DNA from 2 places in the Caldicoprobacter faecalis genome. Region 2 is predicted to be linked to the other one. Evidence: a T-box and tRNA genes for the amino acid it is inferred to sense, from the RefSeq annotation. Region 2 holds a T-box; the other holds one or more tRNA genes.

Region 1 (4,419 bases), on a different contig from region 2:
ATCTTGAGAACATTTACATGGAATTTGATGAGGAACCTGTAGCGGCGGCATCTATATCCCAGGTTCATCGCGCAAGGTTGGCCTCGGGGGAACAGGTTGCCGTAAAGGTTCAGAGGCCGGGAGTCGAAAAAATCATCGATCTTGATTTGGATATTTTAAAGGAGATAGCACGGTTTGTTGACCGTCATACTAAACTGAAGGACCTTTATGATTTCAGCGGCATGGTAAAGGATTTTGAAAAAACCATCAAAGATGAATTGGATTTTACAAAAGAAGGGAAAAATGCGGAGAGATTCATGCACAATTTCAGCCGCTACGAAGGCATTAGGGTTCCAAAGGTAAAATGGATTTATACGACAAAACGTGTTCTTACTATGGAATATATTGAAGGTATCAAGGTCAGTGATTTGAAAGCTTTGGAAGAGGCAGGCATTGATCGAATAAAGGTTGCCGAGAATCTTGCCACATGCATATGCAATCAAATATTCAGAGACGGTTTTTTCCACGCTGATCCGCATCCAGGCAATATTCAGGTTATGCCAGATGGCACCATTGTATTTCTCGACCTGGGAATGGTGGGGCGCCTTAACGAATTTCAAAAGAGCGTTATTTCAAAATTTTTTATAGGCGTTGTCTTTAGAGATAGCCATCTGGTGGTTAAATCCCTTGTTGATATGAAAGCCATAACTGATCAAAGCCGGGTTAAGAATTTTAAAAAGGATATAGATGCTTTAATTGAAAAATATCTTACCATGCCTATGAATGAGATGAAAATTGAGGAGATATTCCGTGAAATCTTCCATGTTGCGTTTTTGAACCGAGTGAAAATACCCCGTGAATTTACATTGCTGGCCAAGACGCTGGGTACTCTTCAAGGGCTGCTGGAAAAATTGGCTCCTGATCTCAACGCACTTGTTATTGCCGAACCAATTGCTAAGAAGCTGTTCTATCAGTCATTTTCGGCCAGAAAGATGTATGGGAAAATGAGAAAGAGCTTACTAAATTACGGGGAGCTATTGAGCGAATTTCCGGCTGCAATGCGGAACATTTTGGGCAAAATGGCTGATGAGGATTTTACCCTTCACTTCGAAATGAAAGATATGGAGGGGCTTCAAAAGCAATTAGAGCGGCTTTTTAACAGGGTATCTTTCAGTATAATATTGCTTGCTGTAAGCATTATCATTGCCGGAGTCATTATAAGTTCCGGCCTTAGTGCCGGTACAAGTGGCGAGATGTATATTTTCAACATCACTGTATTGAAAGCTGGCTTGGCACTAGCTGTTGTTATTGTTGTATGGCTGGTGATCTCAATCATTAGATCGCGCTGCTAAAAATTGTTGGAAATAATGTTATGAAAAACCGGAAAATCATTGCAGAAACGGCCACAAGGTCGGCGATACGTTCACCTGCGAATACGGTTGCCCGGATGGATTCTGCTCAAAGTCTATGTTAAAGTTATTCCCGCTTATGGAAGCTGTTCGCAGTGGCGGTGATTTGCGTAATCTTGGCGGAAGCGACAAGCATATAGGGGGGTTGACTGTCCCGATGGTGTGGTACGGTTTCGACTGGAGGCGTTTGAAGATGAAAAAATAAAGGCTTCATGGTAATAAGTTACAATACTTCCCTGTCCCTGCAGATATTGCTTTTCCGTTCATGCAAAAAAGCGGATGGGAAAGGTATTTTCGTGGGGGAAAAATTGCTTTTATAGTTTGCTTCTCTTGTATTTAAATAAGAGTATTTTGTTTTTTAAAAACAAATTCCAGGATTTTCAAAACCCTGGAACCTTTGATTTTACTGTGGTGCGGGCGAGAGGACTTGAACCTCCACGGATGTGCTCCACTAGATCCTAAGTCTAGCGCGTCTGCCAGTTCCGCCACGCCCGCTCCTATATACATCATAGAAACTTCTCGCTTGTCTTTAAGTCATAACAATTTAAATGGTGACCCATCGGCGATTCGAACGCCGGACACCTGGATTAAAAGTCCAGTGCTCTACCACCTGAGCTAATGGGTCACGTTGTGGCTGGGGCGGCAGGATTCGAACCTACGAATGCGGGAGTCAAAGTCCCGTGCCTTACCGCTTGGCTACGCCCCAACACCATAAAAATAAATTGGGGTGGATAGTGGGATTCGAACCCACGACCTCCAGAGCCACAATCTGGCGCTCTAACCATCTGAGCTATACCCACCGTAATTTGCTCTTACAAAATGGCGCGCCTGAAGGGATTCGAACCCCTGACCTACGGATTAGAAGTCCGTTGCTCTATCCAGCTGAGCTACAGGCGCACATTAATGGAGCGGGTGATGGGAATCGAACCCACGCCGCCAGCTTGGAAGGCTGGAGTTCTACCATTGAACTACACCCGCATCACAATCTGAGCTCTTTATTTATTATTTCCTAACAGCAAAATATATTTTAACCTGTAGCATGGGTTTTGTCAACATGCTTTTTTTATTTTTTATCATTCTGCCCAAACGTCATGTATGAGAGAGGAAAATTCAAGACGTCCAGAAGAAATTTTTTATTGAGTAGATATGAATAGCAAATATGATAGAATATTTCAGTACGGGCCAAGCTGTAGGGATTAACCAGACTAAACGTTGGTTTTGAGGAGGGCAGTATTGAATGGCAAAAGCTTATATATTTAAAAACAGGGAAAGGCGAACTGTGTACGGTCATCCGTGGATATTTAAAAGCGACATAGAGCGGATCGAGGGAAACTGCGAGCCCGGAGATGTGGTGGACGTGTATTCATACAGAGGGAAATTTCTGGGGAGGGGCTACTACAATCCCAGATCCCAGATTACCATACGGCTGTTGACGCGGGAACAGGAGGATATCAATGCCGACTTTTTCTACAGGCGAATACGCAGTGCCTGGGAATATAGAAAGCAGTTTGCAGATTTGAACAGCTGCAGAGTGGTTTTTGCCGAGTCGGATTTCCTTCCTGCCCTTATAGTGGACAAATTTTCAAACTACCTTGTAATGCAGACCCTGGCGCTGGGCATTGACAGGTACAAGTATCTCCTGGCAGATATACTGGACGATATCATAAAACCCGATGGGATCTATGAGAGAAACGATGTGCCGGTGAGGGAACTTGAGGGCCTAGATCAAAGGAAGGGGTATATTAAGGGAAACTTTGACACAAACGTCATTATGGTGGAAAACGGCATAAAATTTTTTGTTGATGTTGCAAACGGCCAAAAGACGGGCTATTTCCTTGACCAGAAGGAAAACAGAGCAGCTATACAGCCCTTTGTGAAGGGAGCTAAGGTTCTGGATTGTTTTACCCATACTGGGGCGTTCGCTTTGCATGCGGCGCATTACGGGGCTGCCAGCGTTCTGGGCATTGACATTTCAGAACATGCTGTGGAATTCGCCAGGAAAAATGCTGCTTTAAACGGTTACGAAGATATATGCAAATTCGAAGTAGGCAACGCATTTGATGTTTTAAGGAAGTATCACAAAGAAAAGAATACATTTGATGTGGTTATACTCGATCCGCCGGCCTTTACCAAGTCCCGTGATACCGTGGAAAACGCCATAAGGGGATACAAGGAAATAAACCTAAGGGCCATGAAGATAATAAGGCCGGGTGGGTATTTGATAACCTGTTCTTGCTCGCAGCATATAGAGCCCGAGCTGTTTATGGACATCCTGTATACCGCCGCCATTGACGCCAAAAGGGATGTCAGGGTGGTAGAGCGGCGCTCTCAGGCAAAGGACCATCCGGTGCTGCTGTCATCGAAAGAGACCGAGTATTTGAAATGCGTAATTCTGCAGGTATGCTGATTGAAAGATGTCGGGCATTTTGTTTTTTATGCGCCGATTATTCGCCTTTTTGGAGCTTTCATCCAAAAAGGCTTTATTTTTGTCCGGCAATCTTTCTTAATTGAAGTTTAAAAGAAAAGGTGTATAATTTTATTTTCTAGAGACGAGCAGTTTAGCAACTTATAGGCCGGCGTTTGAAAAGTGCACTTTGCCGTGATAATATATTTTCAAAGGACTTTAGAAGGAACGATGGATAAAGCAAAGACTCTAATGTTAGAAAGGAGGAAAGAGCGCAGGAGACTCCATCTTGAAGAAGATGGGGTCCCCTGCGCTCGTGTATGATGAAACTGCTGCTGGTTGAGGACGATGAAGCCATTGCTGTGGGGCTAGAGTATTCCCTGTCACAGGAGGGCTTTGAAGTTATAACCTGCTATAATGCCGCATCGGCCATGGAAAGAATAGCATCCGAGTACTTTGATTTTGCCATCATCGACATATCCCTTCCCGACGGCAATGGATTTGATGTGTGTAAAAAGCTTAAGGAAAAAGGGGATACACCGGTAATATTTCTGACCGCCCGGGATGATGAGGGAAGCGTGGTCATGGGGCTTGACATAGGGGCCGACGACTACATCACAAAGCCGT
Region 2 (4,419 bases):
TACTTGGTTGAAATCTATATCGTTTGACATCACCATCTATCAACAGTGTGACTTATCATCTCATTACAAGCCAACCACATGTTACAACAGATAGCCGCATGTCCCGTCCAGTATATACCCAATCTAGCCACATAATTAGCGCATATCCAGTACATTATCATCGACCCATATCTGGTGCATTTGAAGGTGCTGGCAGTTAAACCTTCTTGTGCCTTGTACATCTGTCACATTAACATGAACGTTAAGCGCCCATTCTCGCACCCCTCCACCGCCTACATAGCGCAAAGAAAAGCTCGCCTTTGCTACACCAGACTCCGCCCACACCATGTGCTTCACCACCTACATAGTGCAAAGAAGAAATGCGCAAGGGAAGTCCATAGCCCATGTTTGCTCCAGTCATCCCGCTCGGGAACCACGCTGTGACACAGCAGCGAAAAACCAAACAATACAAACATCACGGCAAGCCATCTTATCTATCGCTTAACCGAGCTTCCTCAAACGCTCAAAGTACAGGATAACCTCATCCATTGGCACCGTCTCCTCTTGCCCAGATACCATATCCCTCACCTTGACGTTCCCCTGCCTGAGCTCATCCTCGCCGATTACACATACCCTGGGTACCTTCAGCTTGTCTGCATATTTAAACTGGGCTTTTATGCTCCTGCCCACGTGGTCCATATCAGCCGAAATTCCCCTCAAGCGCAAATCCTTAACCAGCTTAAAGGCCTTAAAACGCGCCTCATCCCCAATGGTAATGAACATCACATCCAGATTTAGCGGCTGTGGTATTTCAATCCCTTGATTTTCCATGACCATGAGCAACCTCTCAATCCCCATGCCAAAGCCGGCGCCGGGCGTTTCAGGGCCGCCGCACAACCCCACCAACCCGTCATAACGGCCTCCACCGCACACCGTTCCCTGCGCCCCTATGTCCTGGGAAATAAACTCAAACACCGTTTTGGTGTAGTAATCCAGCCCTCTTACAATCATGGGATTGACCTTATAGGATATGCCTGCGGCATCAAGATAGCGCTTAAGGCTATCAAAGTGCGTCCTGCACTCATCGCATAGAAAATCGAGTATTACCGGAACGGACGCTACCACCTGCCTGCACTTTTCCTCCTTGCAGTCAAGCACCCTCAGCGGGTTTCGATCGAAGCGCTGCCTGCAATTTGGACACAGCTGGTCCAGCTGTCCCGAGAGGTACTCCTTGAGCGCCTCATGATATCTGGGCCGGCAACCGGGACAGCCAATGCTGTTTATATTAAGTTCCAGGTTTTTTATGTTGAGCCTTTCAAACAAAGCCGCTGCCAGGCTTATGACCTCGGCATCCACCGACGCATCCGGAGCACCGAACACCTCCACACCGAACTGGTGGTGCTCCCTCAACCGCCCTGCCTGAGGCTTCTCATAACGAAAGACGGGAGTTATATAATACATCTTGACCGGCTGTGGCTGCGCATAAAGCCTACCTTCTATGTAAGCACGTACCGCTCCTGCCGTCCCTTCCGGCTTTAGGGTAATGCTTCTTCCACCCTTATCGATAAAGGTATACATCTCCTTCTGAACCACGTCGGTGGTGTCACCCACCCCCCGTTCAAACAGCTCGGTATGCTCAAAAGTGGGGGTACGCACCTCTTTATAGCCAAACAGACGGGTAACCTCCCGTATCATCCCTTCAACATAGTGCCATTTATATGACTCGTCGGGCAAGACATCCTTCGTGCCTTTAGGTGCCTGAGTCAGCATCTCCCTATCCCTCCTCTGCATTAACTTAAAAAACCTCTCATTCCCTTCATTAAATAAGGGACGAGAGGTTTAACTGCCCGCGGTACCACCCTTGTTGGAGAAATAAGCTTCTCCCACTCTTCCCTTAACGCCGGATTGGGCGGATCTGCCTACTTCCATTCAGCAGACCGGCTCCAGGGTGTCCTTCCCGGGACTTCCGCAAGGGATGCTCCCACCCACGACCAACATTTGGACCGCGGCATCCCCTCTCTGATGCATCCATCCAGGTACTCTCCCCTTCACAGCCGTTGGGGTATAATGTTATAAGTATTATAAAGCCAAGGACAAGGTACTGTCAACTATGGTTTTCTACAGCTTCAATACGTTGAGCCCCACATCCTGGTCAAACTCCCTATCCACTTCTCCTTCCACTTTATGGACGAAAACCTCGCACACGCCGCTTACCACAGCCGAATTCAAATGCCCCCCTACAGCATTAAATTCGGAATTGGCAAGAGTAACATGTATATGAAGATATATCTCGCCATTCATGGTGGTAACATTGCCCGTGAGTGAGGTTATCTCGTGCTCACCGGTTATCTCCTTGGAACGATACACCTTCTCCTTTGTATCAAAGATTCCTATAACCAATTTGTTTGAAGCCCCTATACCGGTGATATATCCCAGCTTAACGTTTTCCTCCTGGCAAAACCGCTTCAGTGATTCGACCACCTCCTCCCCCTTTTCAATGCTTATAATGTAAGTGTTTCCAAACCTTTTATAGGTCATTCTCAATACCTCCTTTACAGTCGTCTATAAACCTCATCTTTCGCTGTACCATCTCGTCAAGCCTCTCCATATACTCCTTCACATCCTTAACGTTGGGGACGCGCTGTATGCAGTCATTTTCGGCAAAGTATACCTTGCTCACCGCCCCAGCACCAAAAGCCCATATGGTCTGCTTCTCACCCATCATCTGGATGTTGTATATGCACGCCTTGCCAGGCTTAGTATACCCAACATTTTCAAGGTTACCCACCATGTATTTCTGGCGATAAAGATAATACGGCACCAGGCCCATCTCCTTGACCCATCTCTGGCATACCTCCAGCATTTTCTCAGCTGTATCGTCCGAGGTTAAGGGGTACTTATCCAGCGATTCCTTGAGCCTGGATGCCCTCTTTACGGCAAGGGTGTGGACGGTGAGGTTATCGGGCTGCAAAGCCGCAATGGCCTCCATGGTTTTTTCCATGTGCGGCACGCCTTCGCCGGGCAGCCCCACTATGACGTCCATGTTTATGCAGTCAAATCCAATATACCTGGCCATGTGAAACCGCGATATCACCTGCTCCACTGTGTGCCTCCGGCCGATCCGAACAAGCGTCTCCTGGTTCATGGTCTGGGGATTGATGCTTATGCGGTTTACCCCGAAAGCCTTGAGCAACGAAAGCTTGTCAAGGTCCAGGGTATCGGGCCTGCCGCACTCCACCGTATACTCGTCTATGTGCCGGCCATCCAGCAGCAAGTCCACGGCACTCAGCAACCGCTCCAGTTGGGGATAGGCAAGGGCAGTGGGAGTCCCGCCACCCATATAAAGGCTTTGAATCACAACCCCTTTCTGGAGCAAAACCGAGACCACCCTCTCTAGCTCGGCAACAAGGGAGTCTATATAGGCATCCACCATCCCCCCGCACCCGTCCATCACAACCGATGGAAAGGAACAATAAAGGCATCTGGTGGTGCAGAAGGGAATGTGTATATACAGCGATACGGTGTCGGCAGAGGCGGATTTTATCACATCACGCTGGTTTTTTGCCGTCTCAACCAGCAGCGAGGCCTTGTCATCCCTTACATAGTACTCAGACTTCAAGACGCCCAAAACCTCTTCATCGCTCAATCCATCATCCATCAGGTGGTGCACCACCTTAAGCGGGCGCACGCCGGTGAGTATTCCCCAGTGCGGATGCTTGCCGGTAAACTCCGACAGCACGTCATACACGCATTGGCACAAAACCTTCTTTATCTCCCTCTTTTGTTTGAGATAAGACCTTCTAGTGCTTTCATCCAATTTTTGGCTTCGCTGGCTGCCAAACAGCACCTTCCCGCTACCGTCTTTCAGGTAGCTTTTAGCTACAACTTCAAAGTCCGAGCAGGTATATTCAACAACGATGAGCAAACCCTTATGCCCATCGGCTTTCCCTCCTGAATTATCCCCTTCTGCCGGCACATCGTCCAGCACCTTGACCGGCCAGCCGGGGAAAAACACCCGAGTGAGTTCCCATACCTCGTGCTCAAAACCGCCACTTGCAACATGAATATATACATTCAAATCACAGCAGCCCTCCACTCATTGTCTGATTTATACGACATCCTCTTGCTTGTAAAATCGGACAGGTCAAGCCCTACAAGTCTGATCATGGCTCAAACCAAGGCCTTTAAAACGCCTTTCATCCACTCAAAAGAAGCAAGGTTTCTCGACGGAGATTCACAATAAGATAGACGTACACAAGATTGATTCAGAAGAATGAGTTAAGTTAAGGCCTCTCATATAGCAAACGATTCTTAACAACACTTTACCAGATTCTCAACAATACCTTTTAGCAGCCATCATTTTACATAATACCTTATAAACGGATTGGCAGTCCTTTCAGTACCAATGGTGCTCTTCAATCCATGGCCTGGATAAATGGT

The links. A T-box is a leader RNA that pairs with one kind of tRNA and senses whether it is charged. The one in region 2 lies ahead of hisS (histidine--tRNA ligase), so its partner is inferred to be a tRNA-His.
Region 1: it has a tRNA-His gene. The T-box ahead of hisS (histidine--tRNA ligase) is inferred to sense a tRNA for this amino acid. The anticodon was not compared.

Annotation. Positions count from the first base shown of each region.
Region 1 is NZ_FOXR01000004.1:68,595-73,013, reverse strand. Features, by position in the region: gene BM241_RS02735 (ABC1 kinase family protein) at 1-1,331, shown strand, start outside; partial or broken gene BM241_RS02730 (TIGR04076 family protein) at 1,363-1,607, shown strand; tRNA gene BM241_RS02725 (tRNA-Leu) at 1,798-1,883, opposite strand; tRNA gene BM241_RS02720 (tRNA-Lys) at 1,938-2,013, opposite strand; tRNA gene BM241_RS02715 (tRNA-Gln) at 2,020-2,094, opposite strand; tRNA gene BM241_RS02710 (tRNA-His) at 2,112-2,188, opposite strand; tRNA gene BM241_RS02705 (tRNA-Arg) at 2,209-2,285, opposite strand; tRNA gene BM241_RS02700 (tRNA-Gly) at 2,293-2,366, opposite strand; gene BM241_RS02695 (class I SAM-dependent rRNA methyltransferase) at 2,626-3,795, shown strand; gene BM241_RS02690 (response regulator transcription factor) at 4,116-4,419, shown strand, end outside.
Region 2 is NZ_FOXR01000011.1:62,349-66,767, reverse strand. Features, by position in the region: gene BM241_RS06090 (hypothetical protein) at 136-327, opposite strand; gene hisS (histidine--tRNA ligase) at 481-1,749, opposite strand; T-box leader at 1,803-2,040, opposite strand; gene BM241_RS06080 (PPC domain-containing DNA-binding protein) at 2,098-2,517, opposite strand; gene hemZ (coproporphyrinogen dehydrogenase HemZ) at 2,507-4,057, opposite strand; gene BM241_RS06070 (MBL fold metallo-hydrolase) at 4,336-4,419, opposite strand, start outside.